DNA from 2 places in the Janthinobacterium sp. PSPC1-1 genome. Region 1 is predicted to be linked to the other one. Evidence: predicted binding sites of a transcription regulator. Region 1 holds the regulator's gene; the other holds the start of a gene.
What was found. The regulator FNR, encoded in region 1, switches genes on or off when oxygen is low (the NO sensors DNR and NnrR bind a similar motif). The targets are predictions, from matches to a motif close to TTGATNNNNATCAA.
Positions count from the first base shown of each region.

Region 1 (5,011 bases):
GCAGCGCTCGCGCTCGGAGGCCAGCACGCCGGCCGTCATGGCGATCACGGGCAAGTTCAAGCGCAGTTCCGTGCGGATGATGTGGGTGGCGCTGAAGCCGTCCATGACAGGCATCTGCATGTCCATCAGCACGATGTCGTAGCGCAGCGCCTCCGTGCGCAGCCGTTCCACGGCTTGCAAGCCGTCGCCCACCACGTCCAGGGTGGCGCCCATGTGTTCGAGGATGCCGCGCGCCACGGCCTGGTTCAAATGATTGTCTTCCACCAGCAGGAAATGCACGCCGGCCAGTTCGGTGCCCAGCGGCTGGTGCAGGATGCGCTGTTCGCCGCCATCGTTCTTGGCGATCAGCGCCTGGTGCAGGGCATCGAACAGGCTCGAACCCGTGATTGGCTTCATCAGCACGACATCGGCCTCGGCCGCGCTGGAGATTTCTTCCAGGTGGTTGCGGGCGAAGGCGTTGACCATCACCACGATGGGTTGGCGCTGGCCGCTGGCCGCCTGGCGGATGGCCTTGGCCGTGGCCAGGCCGTCCATGACGGGCATGTGCCAGTCGGCCAGCACCACGTCGTACGGTTGCTGCTGCGCCAGGCGTTCGCGGTACAGTTCGATGGCGGCAAAGCCGGAGTCCACTTCGTCGGCCAGCCAGCCCCAGGCTTCGATCAGCTTGACGATCAGTTCGCGCGTGGTGCGGTTATCGTCTGCCACCAGCAGGCGCAGCTGGCCCAGGGCCGGCGTGCGCCGCGTTTCGGCCGGCTGCGCCAGCATCTCGAACGGCACGCTGAACCAGAAGCGGCTGCCCTTGCCTTCGCTACTGGCCACGGCGATATCACCGCCCATCATGTGGATCAGCTGCTTGCTGATGGCCAGGCCCAGGCCCGTGCCGCCGAAGCGCCGCGTGATGCTCTGGTCGCCCTGTGAAAAGGCGGCAAACAGCTGCTGTTGCTGCAACTCCGTCATGCCGATGCCCGTGTCGCGCACTTCGAAGCGCAGCCAGGCGCGGCCTTGTTGGCTTTCGGCCAGGCTGACGGCCACCACCACTTCGCCGCTCTCCGTAAACTTGATGGCGTTGCCGGCCAGGTTGACGAGGATCTGCTGCAGGCGCTGGGCGTCGCCCACCAGGCGCCGCGGCACGTCCGGCTCGACGGCGATGGCCAGTTCCAGCTCCTTTTCGCCCGCATTCATGGTCATCGTCGTGGCCAGCGTGTTCATGACCTCGTCGAGGTCGAATTCGACGGGCGACAACTCCATGCGGCGCGCCTCGATCTTCGAATAGTCGAGCACGTCGTTGAGGATGCCCAGCAGCGACTGGCCCGCCACGCGCACCATGGTCAGATACTTGCGCTGTTCCGTATCGAGCTTGGTATTGCCCAGCAAATACACCATGCCCAGTACGGCATTCAGGGGCGTGCGGATTTCATGGCTCATGTTGGCCACGAAATCGCTCTTCGCGCGGTTGGCCGCCTCGGCCCGGTCGCGTTCCTGTTCCAGCTCCGCCGCACGCGCTTCGAGTTCCTGCTGCAGGCGGTCGCGTTCGCTCATCAGGCTGTTGAACGCTTCCGTCAGTTCGCCGATCTCGTCGCGCTGCCGCACCGGCACGGGCGTGAAGCGGCTGCCACTGGTGCGCATGGCTTGCAGCGTGTCGCGCAGGTGCACCAGCGGCGACAGCAGGCGCACGGTGACCCAGCCCAGAATAAACGCGGCCAGCAGCGAAGCGAGGACGCTCCACAGCACCAGCCGGTACAGCACGCCATCGAACGGTTCGAAGGCATCATCGAGAGGCAGCGAGGCGGCCAGCAGCCAGTTCACCGATTTCAGGCGCTTGAAGCTGTTGACGGCCGTGATGCCGCGGCTGTTGGTGCTGACCATGCTGCCTTCGCCATCGTTCTTCAGCAACTGGGTCGTCGTCAGGTTGGCGTTCGGCTGGCGCGGCTGCAGCAAGCGGCTGGTATCGGGGTGCAGCACATAGCGCGGCACGGCGCCGCGCGTGAGGATGAAGTAATAGCCGCTCTTGCCGATCTTTTCCGAGCGCAGGCGTCCCAACAGGTTGTCCTTGTACAGGCGCAGCACACCGATCACCACGCCGGCCACCTGGCCATCGGCCGTGAGCACGGGCGCCACCATCTGCACGATGGGCATGCCGCTCGACTTGCCCAGCATCGGCTCGGTGATCATGGGCTGGCGCGTGCGCAGGACGGTCTGGAAATACTCGCGCTCGGCGACGTTGATGCCGGCGCGCCCCGCCACTTCCGGCATGTCGGCCACGACGGCGCCTTGCGCATCGAGCACCAGCACGTCGTCGAACAGTACCAGCATCGAGCGGCGCGCATAGTATTCGCGCAATTGGGCTGGCTGGGCGATCAATTCCGGCGGCTGCTGCCTGGCCGTCAGCGTGACGATCTGCAGCAGCATGCCCAGCTTGTCGTCGAGTTCGGCAGCGGTGCGGGTGATCAGGGCAGACTGCTGGCTCAGCAGTACTCGGGTGAAGTCGGCGCGCATGTGCTGCACCTGTATCATGGTGACCAGCGCGATCATGGCGATCGAGGTCAGGCTGGTGGCCAGCGCGACTTTTGCTTTGATGCCGAGAGGCTTCATGATTTCCTTTTCAGTACCGGGCGGTACAGGCGGCAGCTAATGCTGTCGGGAATTTTCCTATCAATACATCAACTTGGCAAGCGGCGCCGCGCAAATTGCCTTTCCCACATGGGCTTTTAATGATGTTGCCATATAATCAAGGTTAGAACGTCGTTTATTCAGCGGAAATGCGGTGAAATTGGCACACGGCAACCCTGTATGCAGTAAACTCGTTATTGCATTTTCTAAAAGGTACCGACATGACTGAAGCGCTACTCACTCCCACCATGCCCACAGTGACCGTGGAAGCGTTGCGTGCGCGATGCTCGACCTGCAGCATGCATCAATTGTGCCTGCCGATGGGCCTCGATGTGGGCGACATGGACAGGCTGGACCAGATCATCGGCCGCCGCCGCAAGATCGTGCGCGGTGCCTCGCTGTTCCGCATCGGCGACTCGTTCCAGAATCTGTACGCGATCCGCCTGGGGCACTTCAAGACGTACCAGATCAATCCGGGCGGTGAAGAGCAGGTGACGGGTTTCCAGATGGCTGGCGAACTGCTGGGCATGGACGCCATCAGCGCCGACCGCCACCACTGTAATGCGGTGGCGCTGGAAGACAGCGAAGTGTGTGAAATTCCGTTTTCCAGCCTGGAACAGTTGCTGGGCAATATGCCGACCCTGCTGCGCCATTTCCATCGCATGATGAGCCAGGAAATCACGCGCGAGCAAAGCGTCATGCTGTTGCTGGGCAATATGCAGGCGACCCAGCGTTTTGCCGCCTTTATCGTCAACCTGGCCTCGCGCTATGAAGCGCGCGGCTATTCGGCTAGCAAATTTCAGCTGCGCATGTCGCGCGAGGAAATCGGCAATTACCTGGGGCTGACCATCGAGAGCGTCAGCCGTTTATTGTCGAAATTCAAGAAGGAAGGCTGGCTGCGCGTCTCCAACCGCGAGATCGAGATTTTGCAGCCCGCCAAGTTGAAAGCCATTACAGCCGGCACGGACGTCTGCAAATAACAGCACCGTCAAAACCTACTGCGCGTCGCGCTTTGCGGCCTGCGATGCTCGCTGTGCTCTAGCACAGCTGCGCTTCTTAGCCACAAATCACTGCCGCTCGCTACGGTTTTTTCCCGGCGCTGTACGTTATAGCTCTTCATCCGCATGCAGCGCGATGCTGCGCTGCAGCGGCCAGGTCCAGATGCCGGACAGGCGCCACTCGCGTTTGTCGTTTTCCACCAGTACTTGCCAGCGGCTGCGCTCGAGCATCGGCAGCGCCACGGAAAAATTGCCCGCCGCATCGGGCTGCACCAGCAGCTTGATATCCTTTTCCGGCAAGGTCGCATGCGCCAGATGCAGCTGCAGCGGACCCTGGTAAGCCTTGCCGAAGCTGTGCACGGAACCACTCAGGCGCGCCTGTGCCACATCATAGGACAGGCTGGTATCCATCGCCAGGTCGCTGGCGATCGTGTCGCGCTTCAAATCCTGGTTGATCGCCTTGCCCTGCTTGTAATAGTCGCCCACCACCAGCGCATCAGGCTGCGTAAACGCGATATAGCCCATGAAGCTGCCGACGACCACGGACAGGCCGGGACCGATCATCAGCAGCCATGGCCAGCGATGCTTGTACCACGGGGCAACGGGGGCTTGCAGCTTGAGACTGTCGGACATTTTGTTCTCCTTGGGGTCAGACCCTTTGGGTCTGACCCCAGCTTTTGCTTCTGGGTTGAAAATAAAGTAAAGCTAACGCATGTTTGATGCTACCCCTACGGCGAAATACCGGGGTCGGACCCAGAGGGTCCGACCCCGAATCAACATCACCGCGGCACGATGAATACCGCGCTTTCACGCACATGCAACGATGGGTTGTCCAGCGATTGTAGCTCGACTGCAATCTTGTTCGAACCCTTCTCGCCCACGCCATGCGGCACGCGCAGGCGGATCGGCCAACCCAGCGTTTCTGTCGGCTGCAAGGTCACCTCTTCGCGCGTCAGCAAGGTCAGACCCGGCAAGCCGGAAGCGCTGATTTTAAAATGCTGGATTTGCTCCGAGGTGTTCATGATCTGCAAGCGGTAGACGTTTTCGATCATGCCGTCTTCCACTTCGCGTCCCATCGAACCGCGGTCGCGGATGACGTCCATTTTCAGGGGCGTGCGCAGCGCCAGCGAGGTACACACGGCGATGATGATCAGGGCCAGGATGGAAGTGTAGATCAGCACGCGCGGGCGCATGGCGCGCTGGCGGATCTGCTTCGAATTGAAGTTGTTTTCCATCGCATGGTCGGTACTGTAGCGTACCAGTCCCCGCGGCCGGTCGACCTTGTCCATCACGGTATTGCAGGCATCGACGCAGGCGGCGCAGCCGATGCATTCATACTGCAGGCCGTTGCGGATATCGATGCCGGTCGGACACACTTGCACGCACAGGGTGCAGTCGATGCA
Region 1 covers NZ_JAFCWP010000002.1:65,109-70,119, reverse strand. Annotated here, with positions in the region: gene ACP7EG_RS07835 (response regulator) at 1-2,592, opposite strand, end outside; gene fnr (fumarate/nitrate reduction transcriptional regulator Fnr) at 2,832-3,590, shown strand; gene ACP7EG_RS07825 (FixH family protein) at 3,717-4,241, opposite strand; gene ccoG (cytochrome c oxidase accessory protein CcoG) at 4,388-5,011, opposite strand, start outside.

Region 2 (5,011 bases), on a different contig from region 1:
GCTGGTCGAAGAAAAAATCGTCGACGGCTGGGACGACCCCCGCATGCCGACCCTGGTGGGCATGCGCCGCCGCGGCTACACGCCGGAAGCGATTCAATTGATGTGCGAACGCACGGGCGTGACCAAGTCCGACGGCTGGATCGACTACAGCGTGCTGGAAGGCTGTTTGCGCGAAGACCTGGACCCGAAGGCGCCCCGCACGGTGGCCGTGCTGCGTCCGTTGAAATTGATCATCGACAATTTCCCTGAAAACGACAGCGTGGAATGCACGGCGCCCGTGCACCCGCACTTCCCGGAACGGGGCTTGCGCACCTTCCCCATCTCGCGCGAGCTGTGGATCGAGGAAGACGACTTCATGGAAGTGCCGAACAAGGGTTACTTCCGCCTGTATCCACCGATCGACGACAAGCCGGGCAGCCGCGTGCGCCTGCGCTATGGCTACGTGGTCGAGTGCACGGGCTACGACAAGGATGAAAACGGCAAGGTCATCGCCGTGCATTGCAATTACTTTGAAGACAGCAAGTCGGGCACCGAAGGCAGCTCGACCTACAAGGTCAAGGGCAATATGCACTGGGTCAGCGCGCCGACGGCGATTCCCGCCGAAGTACGCCTGTACGACCGCCTGTTTACAGACCCGCAGCCGGACGCGGGCGGCAAGGACTTCAAGCTGGCCCTGAACCCGCTGGCCAAGGAAGTGGTGCAAGCGTGGCTGGAACCGGGCGCGGAACTGGCTCAGCCGGAACAGCGCTTCCAGTTCGAGCGCCACGGCTATTTCGCGGCCGACCGCGTCGACAGCCAGCCGGGCAAGCCCGTCTTCAACCGCATCGTCACCCTGAAAGACAGCTGGCAGCCCGCCAAGTAAGGCGCCGGACGAGCCACAAAAAAAACCGCTGCGGCGGTTTTTTTTCGTTCTAGCAACATAGCCACCAGCAAAATATTGCCTGTTGACTATATTCACGATAATTTTGTATATTAGGCAGCTATTGAGCAATTTGCAATGCCGATAGTGATTATGCAACTCAGTACAGCCTCCAGCACACAGGCGGCACCCGATTCCTCTTCCTGATGCGGATGGCGATGTCTATTACTGCCGGCAAACACTTATCTGCTGAAAAAAAACCGCTCTGGATGCTCGGCGTCGTGATGTCGCTGATGGTGGGCCTGCTGTTCTACATGGCCGCCTCGCTGTCGATCGAAAACGATGCCAGCGAGCTGTTCAACAATCTGTCGCGCAATACCCAGAAAACCATCACATCGCGCCTCAAGTCGTATACCAACTTGCTGCGCGGTACGGCCAGCCTGTTTCACGCGAATGAACACGTGAGCCGCGAGCAATTCCACCGCTACGTGGCAAACATCGCCTTGCAACAGAACTACCCGGGCGTGATGAATCTCAATTACAGCCGGGAACTCGACGAGTCGCAGCGCGCCGCCTTCGAAGCGGCCATGCAGCGCGACTATCCGCCCGGGCGCGACGGCTATCCGGCGTTTGCCATCCATCCGCCCGGCCCGCGCCCCCATTATTCCGCGCTGGTCTACATCGAGCCGATTGCCAGCGCTGCGGAAAAGTATGGCTATGACATCGCTTCGCGGCCCCTGATCGCCGAAACGCTGGCGCAGTCGCGCGATACCGGGCAGATCTGCAATTCCGGCGCCCCCGTGCCGATGGAAGGCCGGCCGCAGTTGACGGGCATGGCCATGCGCCTGCCCGTGTACCGCTTCGGCATGCCGACCGATACGCTGGAGCAAAGGCGCGCGGCCTACCAGGGTTCCGTTGGCATCGGCTACGACCTGGTGACGATGATGCGCAGCGCGCTGGCCGACATGCCGGTACACAATGTCCGCCTGACCCTGTTCGATATCGGCCAGCAGGCGCTTGAACAGCCGGACTTGCCGCACGATATGCGCCCCATCTTCGACAGCACGACGGCGGGCATGCATGCGCCATGGTGGCTGCCCGGCAACTCCGGACGCTACCTGAGCAGCACGATGCTGATCGAACACAATGGCCGCGTCTGGCAAGCGCTGTTCAGCGTGCGCAAGAGCGACCTGTATACGCGCTTCGATGCCTTCCTGCCGTGGCTGGCCCTGCTGACCGGTTTTGCCAGCGCCATGCTGCTGTACATGCTGTTTCACACTCTGGCGTCGTCGCGCCGGCGCGCCATCCAGTTGGCGACGGGCATGACGGAGGAATTGCGCGCCAGCCAGATCCGCCTGCAGCTGTCGCACCAGAAACTGCGCCGCCTGGCGGCCCACGCCGACCGGATCAAGGAAGAGGAGCGCAAGCGCATCGCGCGCGAAATCCACGACGACCTGGGACAGAATCTGCTGGTGCTGCGCATCGATGCCGACATGCTGGCCTCGCGCACGCAGCGCCGCCATCCGCGCCTGAACGCCCGCGCCCGCTCGACCCTGGAGCAGATCGACGCCACGATTAAAAGCGTGCGGCAGATCATCAACGACTTGCGTCCAACCGTGCTGGATCTGGGCGTGAATGCGGCCGTCGAATGGCAGGTGGCGCAATTTCGCCAGCGCACCGGCATCGCCTGCGAAATCAGCGAAAGCCATGACGATATCTATTTGAGCGACCAGTGCGCCACGGCCCTGTTCCGCATCCTGCAAGAGTCGCTCAGCAACATTTCCCAGCATGCCAATGCCAGCCGCGTGCAAGTCAAGCTGGAAAAGTGCCGCGACACCGTGTCGATGAGCGTCAGCGACAACGGCGTGGGCGCGGCCATCGACGGACGCAACAAGCTGGGCTCGTTTGGCCTGGTGGGCATCGAGGAGCGCATCAAGTTGCTGGGCGGTACTTTCTACATCGAAAGCAGCCCCGGCGCAGGCATGAGCGTGCATGTCAGCGTGCCGCTGGGTGCGGACGCCACGGCATTTCCCTACCAGGAAGACAGCCGGGCCAGCACCTGACAGGCACGTCCCGCATGAAACAAGCTCAGCTTGCGTATTTTGTAATTAGATGCAATATTGATGTAGAACAACTCAGCACCTGCCCGCCATGGGCTAGGCATTCCTTAACTATTTACCAGGAGTACACCCCCACCACTCTCCCTTGTTGCACTGTATTTCCCACAACGCTCTTTACCACAAGGACATTCATGGATACGAACGACAGTTTCAAGGCAATTGCCGATTTGAATTTGGACGCGATCAAAGTCAAGCTGATGCACCGAGAGTCAGGCGAAGGATGGAGCCTGGAGAAGGCCAATGCGGTGGAGTTCGAGTACCGGCGCTTTCTGATCCTGATGAAACAGTTTCCGCAAGAAGAAACAGCGCCGCTGATGGATGTCGATACCTTCTGGCACTACCACATCCTCGACACCCTGAAATATGCGGCGGACTGCGAACAGGTCTTCGGCTACTTCCTGCATCACTTTCCGTACATCGGCCTGCGCGGCGAAGACGACGAAGCGGCGCACCAGCGCGTGGGCGAGCGCATGAAGCAGCTGTATGAGCAAACGTTCGGGGAAGATTATATCCGCGCAGAAACGGCGTATTCGGGGCGCGCCGTACAGGCGGCGTATTCAGGACGGGCTGTACAAACAGCATTTTCCGGTGCCGCAGTGCAAGCGACAGCGTACTCGGGCCGGGCCGTGCAGACGGCGTTTTCCGGTGCAGCGGTGCAAGCGACAGCGTACTCGGGCCGGGCCGGGCAGACGGCGTTTTCCGGTGCAGCGGTGCAGGCGACGGCGTATTCGGGCCGCGCGACGGGCGCTGCCAGCACGGCATTTTCCGGCGCGCCCGCCACCTTGGCAGCAGCGGTGCTCAAGTCGTCTTCGACCAGCCTGGAAATGGGGCGTTTCTATGTCGATCGTCCGGTACTGAACCGCGCCCCGCAATAGAAAAACGGAAAACAGATGTGGCTGCCGCACGCGGCAAGCCTGACGTACCCAGACGGCACCTCTCAGTTTGCCGTCTGTCAGGCGCTCTTAGGCAGCCATCAACTCGCGCAGTTCACGAATGCTGAAATCGCTGATTTCATGCATGCGGATGAGGATCGTGGCGCCGATCGGCAAGGTGTTGTGACGAATCTTGCTGATGACCGGTGGCGCCACTTCCAGCGCGCGCGACAGGGCGGCATCGTTTTTCAGTTGCAGCTTGTCGATGATCGCATCGAGGACGCGATTCGGGTTGTAGGTAGGCAAAGAGGTAATTTGTTTGAGAGACATGATCAAAAATCCGTACTTGTTGTATTAGTGCACAAAGAAACCGAATGTCTCTTCTGCAATAATTCAGGGTAAACACACTAAAAAGCGCCATCACTTATGCGGCCTTTACGCCACAAACAATATAATACACGCTATTGTTGATTTTTGCGTAACTTAAAGCAAAATTGTGATAATTGAAGAGAATTGACGCACTTGGAATGTGCTAGAGGATAACTCAAATCGGAGAAATTTGCTGCAAGTCATCAATTTTTACAATGAGGAACACCGCTGTGTATCAGCCAGGCAATCGCCATGAGCGTGCTCAGGCGGGCCATGTCGGCGGATAAATGCCAGCCTTGCGCGGCCACGCCGGCCGGCGTGGCCGGAAGGCAAGTGCCGGGGAAGGCGTCCACGCGGCACCAGGCCAGTTGCCTGCGAATTTCATCGGGCGGCGGTGGCGGCTGCAGCGCACGTTCGCGACGCCGCATATAGGCACGCACCTGTTCCTTGCTGGGGTGACTCGTAGCTCGCATGGTTCGCTCCTGCTGGCGGGAAACAGCGTCGCGCTATGTAGGGCCCGCCACAAATAGCCAGGCCGCGTGACGACATTGCTCACCATATCGCCAGCTCGCCATGACGTGTTTGCGTTGCATCAAATGGCAAGGCTCCGGTGTTGCGCCGAAGCCCACACTGCGCCATGCTCCAGCGGCCTGGCGGCCGATGGCTTGCTCTTATTTCTTTTGCTGGCGCACGCGCTGTTGCTGTTTTTCCTGCGTTTGCTGGCGATTCTGCTTGCGCTCGAACAGGGTGACCGCATCTTTCTTGGCTTGCTCGGCGGTACGCATTTCCTC
Region 2 covers NZ_JAFCWP010000005.1:293,511-298,521, forward strand. Annotated here, with positions in the region: gene ACP7EG_RS18020 (glutamine--tRNA ligase/YqeY domain fusion protein) at 1-862, shown strand, start outside; gene ACP7EG_RS18025 (CHASE domain-containing protein) at 1,078-2,922, shown strand; gene ACP7EG_RS18030 (glycine-rich domain-containing protein) at 3,111-3,854, shown strand; gene ACP7EG_RS18035 (hypothetical protein) at 3,942-4,181, opposite strand; gene ACP7EG_RS18040 (hypothetical protein) at 4,424-4,693, opposite strand; gene ACP7EG_RS18045 (hypothetical protein) at 4,892-5,011, opposite strand, start outside.
Region 2: ACP7EG_RS18030 (glycine-rich domain-containing protein) is a predicted target of FNR. The motif match lies at 2,980-2,993, and genes of this name have one in related genera.